DNA from 2 places in the Anoxybacillus sp. PDR2 genome. Region 1 is predicted to be linked to the other one. Evidence: riboswitches for the same ligand, from Rfam matches in the RefSeq annotation. Region 1 holds a riboswitch; the other holds the start of a gene.
The links. A riboswitch is a leader RNA that binds a small molecule or an ion and turns the genes downstream of it on or off. The one in region 1 is predicted to bind cobalamin.
Positions count from the first base shown of each region.

Region 2: it holds a riboswitch for cobalamin, as region 1 does, so the genes downstream of both, GRQ40_RS03515 (ribonucleoside-diphosphate reductase subunit alpha) here and GRQ40_RS08220 ((2Fe-2S) ferredoxin domain-containing protein) in region 1, are expected to answer to the same signal.

Region 1 covers NZ_CP047158.1:1,714,796-1,722,271, reverse strand. The annotation lists gene cobJ (precorrin-3B C(17)-methyltransferase) at 1-828, opposite strand, end outside; gene GRQ40_RS08240 (energy-coupling factor ABC transporter ATP-binding protein) at 1,083-1,919, opposite strand; gene cbiQ (cobalt ECF transporter T component CbiQ) at 1,936-2,649, opposite strand; gene GRQ40_RS08230 (energy-coupling factor ABC transporter substrate-binding protein) at 2,646-2,930, opposite strand; gene GRQ40_RS08225 (energy-coupling factor ABC transporter permease) at 2,934-3,674, opposite strand; gene GRQ40_RS08220 ((2Fe-2S) ferredoxin domain-containing protein) at 3,671-4,060, opposite strand; cobalamin riboswitch at 4,190-4,381, opposite strand; gene rraA (ribonuclease E activity regulator RraA) at 4,446-4,925, opposite strand; gene ubiB (2-polyprenylphenol 6-hydroxylase) at 5,412-7,088, opposite strand; gene GRQ40_RS08205 (phasin family protein) at 7,126-7,416, opposite strand.
Region 2 covers NZ_CP047158.1:713,596-721,071, forward strand. The annotation lists gene GRQ40_RS03490 (VOC family protein) at 1-828, shown strand, start outside; gene GRQ40_RS18920 (hypothetical protein) at 1,091-1,150, opposite strand; gene GRQ40_RS03495 (flavodoxin) at 1,131-1,580, shown strand; gene GRQ40_RS03500 (YkvA family protein) at 1,821-2,093, shown strand; gene GRQ40_RS03505 (TerC family protein) at 2,113-2,802, shown strand; gene GRQ40_RS03510 (ribonucleotide-diphosphate reductase subunit beta) at 3,020-4,060, opposite strand; gene GRQ40_RS03515 (ribonucleoside-diphosphate reductase subunit alpha) at 4,078-6,318, opposite strand; cobalamin riboswitch at 6,443-6,639, opposite strand; gene GRQ40_RS03520 (hypothetical protein) at 6,785-7,246, opposite strand.

The sequences.
Region 1 (7,476 bases):
TTGATCGAGCGCCCACGGCTCGGCCTCCTTGCGCAGCCGTTCGTGCGGTTTTAGCCGCTGCTCCAGCTTATCCAAGCTATATTTCCGCTGGTATCCGCGCGGCGTAATCATCAGCCCATCATGCACAAATGTCGATGAATTGCCAATAATGACAGTCGTTAGCATACCTATATCATGTTCCAGCATATGTTCTAGATCTGTCATAACCACATTCTGCCGGGGGCGGTATGCGCTTTTCACCAGACCAACAGGGGTTTGTGGAGAACGGTAGCGCAGCAAAATGCGCTGAGCTTCGACAATTTGCCTCGTTCTCCTTCCGCTTTTTGGGTTATAAAGAGCAATGACAAAATCGGCCATCGCCGCTGCTTCAATCCGTTTCTCAATCACCGCCCACGGCGTCAAGTGATCGCTTAAGCTAATGGTACAAGCATCGTGCATAATAGGGGCCCCTAATAGCGCTGCACATGAATGGATGGCAGAAACTCCGGGAATGATTTCGACTTCTATTCCGCTTTCTTTTGTCCATCCCTTCTCAATTAATACCTCATATACAAGTCCCGCCATGCCATACACTCCTGCATCGCCGCTTGAAATAACCGCTACTTTCTTGCCCTTTTCCGCCCATTTCACCGCTTCCTGCGCTCGGCTCACCTCTTCTGTCATACCTGTGCTGATAATCGGCTTTTCTCCTATTAAATCCGCCACAAGCTCGATGTAAGTCTTATAGCCAATCACAATATCACTTTCTTCAATCGCTTGTCGTGCCCGTTTCGTCATGTGGTCGGCACTGCCCGGCCCAAATCCGATGACCAATAATTTTCCTTGCATTGTTTCACCTCTTTCTTTATGATTCAGTCTTCTCCTTTAGCCATGAAGGTTTAACAAGACGACGGCCGAGATCATGTCAGCAAAAGGTCAGATAGCAACGCTTCCAAAGTTCATCAATGTTTGAAAGTGGCTTGCGGCTCAAGAATTCGGCCATCAAAACTATAAAATGATGCCTCTATCACTCTAGAAGGCTGGGAACCTAGCAAACTGGCTAACCGTTTATGATTTAGTCTGATTTAAAGCATTTAAGAATCTTAAAAAAGCGCGTTCGCGTACCATTCTGCTTTTTCGCCTAATCGTTGCTTCAGCTCGCAAATATCGCGAGGGATTTTTGCGTCTTCGGGAAAAAGGGCGTTCCAAACGGAAGCAAGCAGCGGAATGCCGAGACGGTATTCTTGCAGTACGCTCGGCCGTGCAAACAGCTCTTGCGGTTCCCCGTGCATCACAATTTGCCCATCATGCATCACAAAGACGATGTCAGCCCATTTCAAAACAAAGTCAAAATCGTGAGTCGCAATGAATACCGTTGTTCCTGCTTGATGAATATCATTGATTTTTTCTACCAATCGCTCTGTTTGTAAGAGATCCAAATAGGCTGTCGGTTCATCTAACACTAGCAAATGCGGCCTCATGGCCATCACCGAAGCAAGAGTCAGCCATTTTTTTTGGCCGAGACTTAAATGGTGGACAGGCTTGTCCATCCATGATTGCAGGCCAAATTCACGAACCGTTCTGTCGATTTCCTGATTGATTTCTGCTTCATGTAGCCCCAGCTGATGCAAGCCAAAGGCTAATTCATCTCTCACAACAGGAGCCAAAAGCTGATGTTCTGGATTTTGAAAAACAATGCCTACCTCTCGGCGCCATTGTTGAATCGTTTGGCGCCGGTCATCCATTTTTTGCTCTTTCCAATAGATGCATCCGCGATTGGGGCGCAACAGCCCGTTCATATGCAAAAATAACGTCGTTTTCCCACAGCCATTATGGCCAATAAGCGCATATTTTTTCCCTCTGAAAATCTGAAGAGACACTCCCTTCAGCACTTCTTGGCCATGAGGATATTGGTAATACACCTCTTCTAATCTCAACATCTTTTTTTCCTCTCAATCATCTCATCCATATGAGTACCCCCATTCCGGCAATCGCCTCTACAATATAGCGCTTGCTCCATACACCACACGTTTCGTTTTGAATATAGACAAGCTCATCGGAAAACCCGCGCGCCCGTAATGCGAGCAATAAAGCATGGTAAGCGTCCCATATTTTTTGCCAAAGCTGAAAAATAAGCATGGCGCCATGCCGCCAATGACTGCCGCCGTTGCGGGCTTTCATCGCTGTATATAATTCCTCCGCCGCCTGCTCAAACACAAAGACAAATCGATACATAAAAAATAGTAATTCAATCATAACAGATGGTATTTTCAGTTTTTTTAATACATAGAGCAACTCTGGAAACGGCGTTGTTACTAAAAGGAAAAATAAGCACGACCATGCTGCAATGGAGCGCAGCGATACATCGATTGCTGCCGGAATATTTCCTCGATTCACGGATATGTGCCATGAATCAAGGGAAATAAGCAAAATCGGCCAGCTAATTAAAAGGAAAAGGATGACCATTCCCAACGTTTTTACATATACTTTCCAAGAAACACCTGCATACCCAATCGTCCATATGGCTAGCCAGAAAATAATAAAAAGATGCGTTCCTCTGCTTCCTACCATAGTGTTCAAAAGCAAGAGAAAAGAGAATAAAGTCTTTTGTTCAGGCCGCAGACAGCGCAGACGATTATGATAGGCAATCATGTCAAAATGCCGAATCATTCCGCTTCATCTCTTCGACCGGCTCGACCTTTATAAACGCCGATAATATAGCCAATCACCCCGGCGCCAAGCGCGGCTTGCAAAGAAAATAACAATGTTTCCACTTCCCCACCCGGCGGTGAAAAGATCGTCTCAAACCAAGGCTTATAATCCGGGACGATCGTTTGAATCGCTTTTTCCGCTTGATCATCTGTACCGCCAAAATCCGAATTGCGAACCAATAGCAAGGGAGCGACAGCTAATACAAAAGCAAGAACAATAAGCAATAGATTTCGCTTCATCTGCTAGGCTCCTTTCTGAAGTTGATTCAGCTCTCGACTGCTGTAAGTAGATAAAAAGTTCCACACAACAACAGTCAGCAGCCCTTCGGTGATCGCGAGCGGTATTTGCGTAATCGCAAAAATTCCGGCAAATTTAAGAAATGAAGCTGCTACTCCTCCTGTTGTGTCGGGAAAAGCAAGCGCCAATTGCCATGATGTAACTACATATGTGGCCAAGTCAGAAAGAAAAGCGGCTAAAAAAATGACAAATCGCTGCGAAATGTTATACCTTTTTCCTAAACGATACACCCCGTATGCTACTAGCGGACCGCATACCGCCATGGACATCGCGTTCGCTCCTAATGTCGTCAATCCCCCATGCGCCAGTAGTAACGCTTGGAATAAAAGAACGATGCTCCCCATCACCGTCATCGTTAGCGGACCAAATAAAACGGCCCCGAGCCCGACTCCAGTCGGATGGGAGCTGCTGCCTGTCACCGATGGGATTTTTAACGCCGAAAGTACAAAGGTAAAAGCTCCTGAAAGCGCAATCAACAATTTTAATTCAGGATGGCGCTTTGCGATCTTCATCAGCGCTCGCACTCCGGCGATGAAAAACGGCAGAAAAACAATCCACCAAAATAGCGCCCATTTCACCGGCAAAAATCCTTCCATAATATGCATAGCATAGGCTGGTGTGCCGCTATTGACAGTAAAATAAACAACAAGGCCACATAGCAGCAGCAGAAACTTCCATTGCTTCATACCCTCTCCTCCTTGATGCTAGCTTTTTTAGTAATGCCAACCGCAGCTGTTGGATGGCACATCGATAATCCATCTTCTCCATACTGATAGGTGACGATATCTTTTAAAGGATCACCATCTTTTAAATGTGTTTGGACAAGCTCTCTTCCTTTATCCGGCGTCACCCCCTTGTACCAAACTCCTTGCGGATACACGATTACTACGCACGCATCATTACAGCGGCCATTGCAGCGCGTTCTCGTTGTGTGTACAGTGCTGTCCAATTCCAGCCGCGCAATTTCATCACGAATGGCGATTGTCACCTCCTCTCCGCCTTTTCGCATGCAGCTGCCGCCGTTACAGATCAATACGTGATGCTTTACTCCAGTTAAATTCCACGTTGTCACACCGATCCTCTCCTTTTTGATGAAATAAAAAAGCACCTCTATCGATAGAGGTGCAGAAAAATGCATACGGCCAATCACAAATGCATATGTATACCATTCCCCCGCACGTCTACCTATAATCCCGTAGGTATCCGGCCGAGCAAATAAGGCAGGTCTCCTGACTTAGAATCATCGCTTCATTGCGCCTTCCCGAAGTTTCCTTCAGTGACATGATGCAATGAAGCTCCTCATCACAGTGGCGGGTACCGTGACGGCTTTTCACCGTACTTCCCTTTTAAGCCTGTCCCAATAGAGAAAGGCACCTTACTTGCTTTAGCAAACGATTCAATGATTCAGTTGTTCCTCCACAATGATATGATGAATTTTCGAAAAAAGTCAACCATTTTTATTTTTCGAACAGTTTTGTTTTAGCGACAACAACTCCATCGCTATCAACATACACATGCGCGCCCGGCTCCCAATGTACGCCCCCGAATTCAAGAACGCGATCACGCGCCCCTTTCCCTTCTTTTTTGCTTTTGACAGGGCATGTCCCAAGAGCGATTACGCCAAGCGGCATTTGCGCAATTTCAGCTGAATCGCGAATGCAACCATGGACAATCACGCCTGCAAGTCCTCGTTCACAAGCGATTTGTGCCAGACGATCTCCGAGCAATGCACAATTTCGCGAACCTTTTCCATCAACAACTAACACCGTGCCTGCCGGAATGGTTTCTAGCGCTTCGCGAACGAGCACATTGTCCTCGAATACCTCAACAGTGGCAATCGGTCCGGAAAACTCTGTTTTTCCGCCATAAGAATGCAACGGTAATTGGCACACTTGCAGCTCCGACAAAAATTGATCACATAAATCTGCTGTCTTCATTTAATTTCCCTTCCCCCATTTTTCTTTGTCTATTAAATCCTTTTGACATTTTGAAAAAAAATCCTGCAAAATCCGTCAAAAAAAAACAGAGGAACGGTGAAATAAGAAGAACTAATATGGTTTCCCGCAAGTGTGGATGATCATTTTACTAAAAATATGGAATGATTGAGCTAGACACAAGCTTTTCTGCCATATGCATGCCCAGTCGGCAAGTCATTTGCTTGCCGACTACGGCAGAAAAGCTGGGAATCAAGTAATGCCAATGATTTTTATTGGATCATCAGCACACCGGATTGTTTACATAAAATTATTATCGTAACACATTCTAGTCGAGCCTCTGCAGGCAGTCCCTATATAAGCAGGTTTCGACAGCACGCTTTGGCGTGACCGAGACAAGTCAGCGGCCTATCCTCTAACCGTGGTTCTCCATTTTATACAGCACGAGAAATAAAACAAGTAATCCACCACCAGCGATTAGGTCAACAGCTAAAACCGTCCGGATTTATAAATTAAATATAACAGCCATAAAAACATCAAAGAGGCGATACCAAACCCAATCTCAATTACTGGAATTTTCCAAAGTAAAGTCGATTGCCTACCTAAAGAAGAGCCAATAATAATCCCTGCCATAATAATGCTGAAAGACAGCAGCACAATACTGAAGGATAAGCGATTACTAATTTGATCTAATTTTTTTAAAAAAAGCGGCCATTCAGGAATATCCATTTTCAAATGCAGCTTTCCTTGTTTAATAAATGCCGTTAACTCCTTCATGTTCTTAGGGAAGTCCAGCAACATTTCTCCATAATTGAACACGCGCTTCCACACTTCTTCGGTTAGATGTTTAGGATGCAAGCGCTCCTTTAATAGCTGGCGTCCAAATGGTTCAGCAATATTGAGAATGTTCAGCTCCGGATCTAACTGCTCTGCTACGCCTTCCACTGTTAGCAACGTCTTTCCCAGAAGGGTTAAATCCTTCGGAATGCGAATAGAGTGTTGAAAGGCAACATGAAACAAATCATGAAGCGCCTCGCCAAGACTGATTTGGCTGAGCGGAACATTGTAGTACTTCTCTCTTAATTGTTCGATATCCTCATGCAATCGCGATACATCGACATGCTCAGGAACAAGCCCCATTTGATACAGCGATTTAACGATCCCATCTGTATTATGACGCATTAAAGCAATCACTAACGAAGAAAAGTGATATTTCATATCTGGCGTCAGACGCCCGATCATCCCAAAATCAATAAAAGCGATCACCTCCCCCGGCAATACGAATAGATTGCCGGGATGAGGATCTCCATGGAAAAACCCTTCTCTTAAAATTTGTTGCAAAATTGCCTTGGTTAGACGTTCGGCCAAATGTTTCAAGTCATATCCGCTTTCCTTCAGCCGCTCCAACTCGTTAAGTTTGATTCCTTCCACATATTCCATCGTTAGCACTTTTTTGCTTGAATACTCCCAAAATACTTTTGGAACATAAATGCTAGGATCTTGTTTAAATTGCTGAAAAATTTTATCAGCATTCCTCGCTTCAATCGTATAATCAAGCTCGGCCCGAAGAGATTGCGAGAATTCTTCAACCATATCGCCGATTTGATATTGCGCAGCCCATGAAAGGCGGCGCTCAGCGAGAATCGCTAAATCTTGCAGAATTTCTAAATCCGTTTCAATCATATGGGCGATATTCGGGCGCTGAATTTTAACAGCGACTTGTTCTCCTGAATGCAAGATGGCTCGATGAACTTGTCCAATCGAAGCGGCCGCAATCGGAACCGCCTCGAACTGTTGAAACAATCGATCCACATCACTTCCTAATTCCTCTTGAACTGTTCGTGCGACTTCGGCAAATGAAAAAGAAGAAACTTGATCTTGCAGCTTTTCCAATTCCCGAATAATAGGGCCAGGAATTAAATCCGGACGCGTGCTCGCAATCTGCCCCAGCTTCACGAAAGTTGGACCCAACTCCTGTAAAACGAGCCTGATTCGTTCTCCAATTGTTTTTTCATTCTTTTCCTGCGCATCGAAAAATAATCTTTGTGGAAGAGAAAGAAACTGGGAAAACCCGATTTCCTCCGCTACGATCCCAAAGCCATGGCGAATCAAAGCGACAGCGATCTCCCGATAACGACTTACATGACGCATCCTTTTTCCGGCCATTGGTCTGTCTCCTTTTGCAGCTCCAAAATCTTTTTATTTACTCGTTTTTCTGCTCCAAGCGTTGAATTCGTTCTTCTAATTGGCGAATATCCTCTTTTGTAGCTAAATCAAGTTTATCAAGCATTTGTTTTAGCTGCTCACGCACAGCGCGTTGAAACTCCGCTTTCCCTTCTTCCTTTTGCCGAATCCATTGATCAATTACATCTTTTGACTCTTCTAAAGATAATTCTCCTCTTTTCACTAGCTCATCCACCAATTTCTCTGCTTGCTCTTTGCTGACAGACGCCAAACCAAGCCCAAACGCCAACATTTTTCTAATCATATCCATTCTTATCCTTCCTCCTTCATTATGTGTTTTTTACATCTTTTGCATTTCGTGTTTGTTAGC
Region 2 (7,476 bases), 1.0 Mb from region 1:
CATGTTCATTTACGTGTCGCAAAGCTCGATCGCTCCATTCATTTCTATACGAAATGGATAGGGCTTCAACTATTAGAGCAGAAAGGAAACTTAGCGGTGCTAACAGCTGACGGGATCACGCGGCTTATTGTATTGGAGGAAAGCAGCGATACAGTAAGGAAACCGCCGCGAACGACGGGCTTATATCATTTTGCCATTTTAGTTCCCGATCGTTCTACCCTAGCACGTGTGCTGCTTCATTTGCTGAAGGTAGGTTATCCGCTGCAAGGCGCATCAGATCATCAATTCAGCGAGGCGGTGTATTTGGCTGATCCAGATGGAAATGGCATTGAAATTTATGCTGATAGGCCAAGAGAGCAATGGGAAAAAGCAGAAAACGGCGAATACAAAGGGGTGACCGAGTCACTTGATGTAGAGGGATTGCTAGCAGAGGCAGATCACGCTCCTTGGACAGGATTGCCGCCAAAAACGAAAATGGGTCATATTCATTTACATGTTGCCCATATGCATGAAGCAGAACAATTTTATCACCAAGGTTTAGGATTTGATATTACAATTCGCATGGACAATCATGCATTATTCGTTTCAGCTGGAGGGTACCATCACCATATTGGATTGAATACATGGATAGGTGTAGGAGCTCCGAAACCGCCGGAAAACGCGCTTGGTTTGCGCTTGTTTTCTATCGTTTTTCCGCATGAAAAGGAGCTTGAAAAGGCGATTGAAAGCTTGAAAGCAATAGGGGCTAAAGTTGAATGGACAGGAACAGAAGCAGTAACAGTCGATCCGTTTGGAAATCGAATTCAATTAAGAGTCCAGAAAGCATGATGTTGAAAATAGGAATAAAAAAGCAGAGGCTACCTGCTTTTTTATTTTGTTAAGGCGTTCGGGTTGAAAAATTGCTATAAGAAAGCCGTTTTAATGAACCGAAAGAATCATCGAAACGGTTAGTGAATATCGGAAAACCAGCATGGATTTATTGATAGAGCCTCCCTTACTTTGTGGAAACGAATTTTCATTGAACCGAAATAAAAAAATATAATTGACAATGATAATCTTTATCAAATAGAATGATTATTGATAATGATTATCATTCGTTTTTAGAAAAGGAGATTGTCATGATGAAGGTAATCATGGTGTATACAAGCATGACAGGAAATACAGAGGAAATAGCAAATGCCATCTTAGAAGGAATTCAAGAAGAGGGAATAGAAGTGGAGGTAAAAGAGGTGCTGGATGCGAGCGCAGATGAGCTGGAAGCGTATGATGGCATTTTATTGGGAGCATATACATGGGGAGATGGAGAGCTGCCGGACGATTTTCTTGATTTTTATGATGAAATGGATTCCATTCATTTATCAGGAAAAAAAGCAGCTGTATTTGGCTCGTGTGATTCCGGCTATGAAAAATACGGAGCCGCGGTTGATATTTTAGTGGAAAAATTACAGGAATTAGGGGCAGCTGTTGTGCTGGAAGGATTAAAGATTGAATTGGCACCGACTAGTGAAGAAAGGGAGAGTTGCAAACAGTTTGGCAAGCAATTTGTCCAAAAAATGCTAACTGAGCCAAGTACATATTGACAGTCTATAGCCAATCGACTATTATAAGGGTGTAAGCATATAGGAAAAATGCGCGTAAAAGGGGAGTAGCTTTTACAGCAAAGTCGTCAGTTCAGGGTGGCATATACCCTCGGCTTTGTTGGCAACGGTGATGTTGTTAGCAAGACCTTTACCGAACGATGGTAAAGGTCTGTTTTGATAGAAGGCCTTTACCATAACGGTAAAGGTCTTTTTTCATTACATGAAGAAAGGAGGAAGAGAATGAGAAAAGCCTGGAAAAAAGCGAGATTGCTTTTTCACACTTATCGCTTGATCCCATTTTTAGTTGGATTTTTTTGTTCTCATGAAATACCGCTTTCTAAAAAGATGACATATGTGCTGATCATATTTGCCTACTTTGTTTTTCCGTTTGATCTGCTCCCTGATTGGTTAGGTATTTTTGGTATTTTTGATGATGTGGCAATTTTTATGTGGATTTTGCAGAAAATGATAGAAGCATCGCCACATCACTTAAAGCGTAAATACGGAGTGTAATGGAAGGAGGAAATGCTAAATGGAGTTATTTTCAATGGAGTTTTGGTCCGCTCTTTTATCTATTATCATTATCGACTTAGTATTAGCTGGAGATAATGCGATTGTAATCGGGCTGGCGGCACGCAATTTGCCAAAACAGCAACAAAAGCAAACGATTCTATGGGGGACGGTTGGAGCGATTGTCATTCGCGCCGTGGCAACCCTGGCTGTTGTATGGTTATTAAAAATTCCAGGTTTGCTGCTAGTCGGTGGAGTTTTACTCATCTGGATTGCCTATAAGCTATTGGTGGAAGAAAAAGGGCATGAAGTGCAGGCAGGGAAAAGCATGTGGGAGGCGATTCGAACCATTATTATCGCTGATGCGTTAATGGGTTTAGACAACGTATTAGCAGTAGCAGGAGCTGCGCATGGTAGCTTTTTATTAGTCGTTTTGGGATTGCTCATTTCGGTTCCAGTCGTTGTGTGGGGCAGTACCCTTATTTTGAAATGGGTGGAGCGTTTTCCAATCATTATTACAATCGGTGGTGCCATTCTTGCGTGGACCGCTTCAAAGATGATTGTTGATGAGCCGTTTTTAAAAGGATACTTTGCTAATCCTGTGATTAAATATGGTTTTGAGCTGCTTGTCGTTGCTGGAGTCGTTTGCGCTGGCATGATCAAAAAGGGAAAAGAAAATAATAAAGGGGAAGCTAAAGCCGCCAATCAATGATTGGCGGCTTTAGACTGTTGCCGAAACGCTTTTATCCGGCAGGGAGGCTTTATTTGTCTATTCGTGAACGCCTTGGTTTGATTTGTGTTTGCGTTCGGCTGTGTTTCTTGTCTGCCAAGCGTTTTTCAGTCCTTCTGATGCAGAAATAGAAATGACGGGATGTTTAATGGATTTTGTTTGCCGGCTCATCGGCCATGAATGATTGGCGGATGCTTTGTTAGAGCTCATCGAAGCCATTATCGACATTCACTTTTGTATATTGTCGCGATTTTTGTTCAAAAAAGTCGGATTTGCCTAGATCTACTTCTTCATAGGCTTTAATCCAGCGGAGCGGATTTGTCCGATAGCCTTCAAATGGACGCTCGAAGCCAAGCTGGTGGCAGCGGACATTCGCATAAAATTTAATGTAATCATGTAAATCCTCAAGATGAATGCCTTCAATATCATGGCCGATCATGAAGCTCGCCCATTCGATTTCTAATTCGGCCGCTTGAATAAAGGTTTGCTGAACAAATGCCGCTAAGTCATCTGTCCGATATTCTGGATATTCGCGCAGAACCTCTTGGAATATTTTTGCGAATAAGTCGACATGGATATGTTCATCGCGATTAATATAATTAATCATAGTGCTTGTGGCCACCATTTTTTGATTGCGTGCCAAGTTATAAAAGAAAGCAAAGCCGGAATAGAAGAATAAGCCTTCTAAAATGACATCATAGACAATGGATTTTAATAAATTTTCTACATTTGGCTGCTCGGCAAATTCTTTATATCCGTTTGTGACAAAATCGTTTCTTTTCCGCAATATAGGCTCATTTCGCCAAAATTCAAATACCTCATCTTGCTTTTGTTTTGGAACGAGGCTAGAAAGTACGTAAGAATAAGAATGATTATGAATGACCTCCTGTTGAGCCAGCATGATCATCAGCGCGTTGATGCTTGAGTCGGTAATGTAATCAGCAACCTTTCCTGCATAATCTGTTTGGATGCTGTCAAGTAAGGCTAGCAGGCCGATAATTTTTAAAAAAGCATCCTGTTCACGTGCGGTTAATAATGGAAATTGCTTGACATCTTGGGACATATTAATTTCAAATGGTGTCCAAAAATTGGCGAGCATTCGTTTATATTTAGCATATGCCCAAGGATAGGCAATATCGTCCCAATTGAGCACATTCGAGCATCGTCCGTTGATGATTCGCGTGGAACGGTTGGGCGCTTCAGGGTCCATAATGATTCGTTTCGTTAAAGCAGATGTCATCATAACTCCTCCTTATATTAACTTGCGCATGATTCACATTCTTCAATGTTGCTTGATGTTGAACGAACATAATAGGTTGTTTTTAAACCGGATTTCCAAGCGGCAAGATGAAGGGCTAATAAATCCTTTGCTTTAATGGTGTTCATTACGTAAAAATTGAATGAGATGGATTGGTCAATATGGCGCTGTCGCATCGCGTTTTGTTGAATGCTCCAATACTGGTCAATATGATAGGCTGATTTATAGTACCAAGTTGTTTTTTCGTTTAAGTCTGGCGCTGTAACTGGAATCTTATAATCTTTTTTTTCTTCGGCATACATCTTCAAAAAGATCGGATCAATGCTGGCGGTACTGCCGGCAATAATCGATGTCGAAGCATTGGGAGCAATCGCCATCACATAGCCGTTGCGCATTCCATGTTTAGCTACGTTTTCTTTCAGATGAATCCATTTGGAAGTGTTGTAGCCACGTTTATCGAAATAGGCCCCTGTCTGCCAATCAGATCCAGAAAACGCTGGGTAACTGCCTTTTTCTTGAGCAAGCTCCATGCTTGCTTGAATAGTGAGATAAGCAATTTGTTCATAAAGCTCGTCCGCATAATAAACGGCCTCTTCTGATTCCCAGCGAATGCCTTTTAAAGCGAGCAAATGATGCCATCCAAATGTGCCTAGTCCGACAGCCCGATATTTTTGATTTGTCAACTGTGCCTGCAAAACAGGGATTTGGTTTAAGTCAATCACGTTATCAAGCATGCGCATTTGAATAGGGACGAGCCGTTCAAGCACATCGTCCATAACGGCTTTAGCTAAATTGATCGATGATAGGTTGCAGACGACAAAATCGCCAGGGATTTTTTCAATGATGATTTTCCCATCTTTTACATATTGTTTTTCCATCACGGTCGGGCTTTGATTTTGGGCAATTTCAGTGCAAAGGTTGCTACAATAAATCATGCCGAGATGTGAGTTCGGATTTTTTCGATTCACTTCATCGCGATAAAACATAAATGGTGTGCCTGATTCTAGCTGGCTGCGCATAATGCTTTTCATAATTTCAATAGCTGGAACTCTCTCTTTTGAAAGGCGCTTTTCTTGAACGCATTCCCAATATTTTTGACGAAAACTGCCGTCCCCTTTTTCTTCATCATAAAAGTCTTCTAGACTGAATCCCATGATTTGTCGTATTTCGTGTGGATCAAATAAATACCAATCTCCGCGTTTTTCTACTTGCTCCATAAATAAATCAGGGATGCAAACGCCTGTGAATAAATCGTGTGTCCTCATCCGTTCATCGCCATTGTTTAATTTGGCATCTAAAAAAGCAAAAATATCTTTATGCCACACGTCTAAGTAGACAGAGATGGCTCCTTTTCTTTGGCCAAGCTGATCGACGCTGACAGCGGTGTTATTCAATTGCTTCATCCATGGAATCACGCCGGATGAAATCCCTTTAAATCCTTTAATATCGCTGCCGCGGCTGCGAATCTTTCCGAGATAGACGCCAATGCCGCCCCCTGCCTTGGAAAGGTTAGCAATATCGGTATTGCTGTCGTAAATACCTTGCAGGCTGTCATCAATCGTATCGATAAAGCAGCTTGATAGCTGACCATAGTTTTTTCCTGCATTGGCTAAAGTCGGAGTGGCAACCGTCATATATAAATTGCTTAATGCCCAGTATGCTTCTCGGATAAAGGCAAGTCGCTGCGTTTTTGGCTCTTTGGCCATCAATGTCATCGCGATGATGAGAAAGCGCTCTTGCGGCAGTTCATATAAATTTCTTTCATAATCACGGGCAAGATAGCGATCTGCAAGCGTGCGGAGACCGATATAGGTAAATAGCTTGTCTTTTTCTGGATTGATGATCGCTCCAATCTCTTTAATTTCTTCTTTTTCATAATCATCAAGCAAAGAATGGTTGTAAACTCCCTTGGAAACGAGAGAAGCGACCAGCTCGTAAAAATCACCGTAGCGTTCTTTTGGATGATAACCGCGATTTTGAGCTGCTTCGTGATAAAGCTTCTGTAAATAAATGCGGGCGCAAACAAAGGTCCAGTCTGGTTCTGCTTCGCTAATATATGAAAGTCCCTCAAGAATGCAATCATTTGCCATTTGTTCGAAGGACGCAGTGTCTTTGTTTTGAATCATGCGAAGCACACGCTTGATATATTCGGATGTGTCTAGATGAGGAAATTCATTTGTAAGATCATGAATCCAGGCAATCAATTCTTCTTGAGAAACGGTTTGAAAAGTAAACGTCATTATCGGCTCCTCCTCTTTCCAATAAAAAAATCCACTCCGGATTGAGTGGATGAAACGATAGTATAAAAAGGAATAAAACTTCCCTTCTTAAACCATCGCTTCATCTTCTCCCTCCCCGAAGAATGTGAAACGAAACAAGCAAGGCAGGTCTCCTGACTTGTGCTTCTTCCTACTTTGGATCCTTCCCGTATACGCGCCGTATAAGCTTTCGTATACAGTGGAGCTTCCATTTCGTCCGCACATACAGTTGCGGGGGCAGTTCTGGATTTACACCAGATTCCCTATTAAGTCCTAAGGGACACCTTTACTTGTGGTTTGTTCTACTATATATAGTTTTGTTTTTATTCTTCGATACAATATATTGTGTTTGTTAGTTGCACTGGTATCATCATATAATAAATCAATGGAAAATTCAACTATAATATTTCTGAAGTGGAAAAATAAAAAACGCGCTCGATCGGCGCGTTTATTTTTGAAGTGGGAGAAATTTAATAAGCAGCGAGCGAATCAGTAAACCGGTGAGCACACCAGGAATAACTGAGAGCATTGGCAGCCAAATTGGTCCAAAAAAAATGCCGAAGATGGTAACGCGGGAAGAGTACATCAGTCCAACTGTGACAAAATAAGCTGAAAAAACGAATGGAAGAAAAGCGTAAGGAGAGCGACCACCGTCAGCATCTTTATAAGCATCCCACATTGCAAAAAAATACAAACACGGATAAAACATAAGCCATTGAAAATCAATGACTTGGGTTGCTTCGATTGTTTTTCCCAAAAAGCTCAGGCGAATGGCTTCATTAAATCGGGATTGAGAGTTTACAATAAATTCTAATAAAATAAAGATGGTTCCTTTGAAATACTTTTGATTCAAAAGCTGTCCGAATCCTGGTAAAGCAATACTCCATAACAACCGTTCAATTGCTTTCACGTTTTCTTAACCCTTTACTAATGGATTTTATTTGTTGATCATCGACTATATCCTATATCGCCTCGTATATAGAAAAAGAGCCCTGCCTTATTTTTATCATTTCCGCTTTTTACAGTTTATATAATTACATTTTATTGAAAATATACATTTTGTTCCTATTGAGATCGGGAATTTGAAAATGGTGCATGTTAGGTGTGTAATTTGACATGTTATGTCTAGTTTTGTTCATG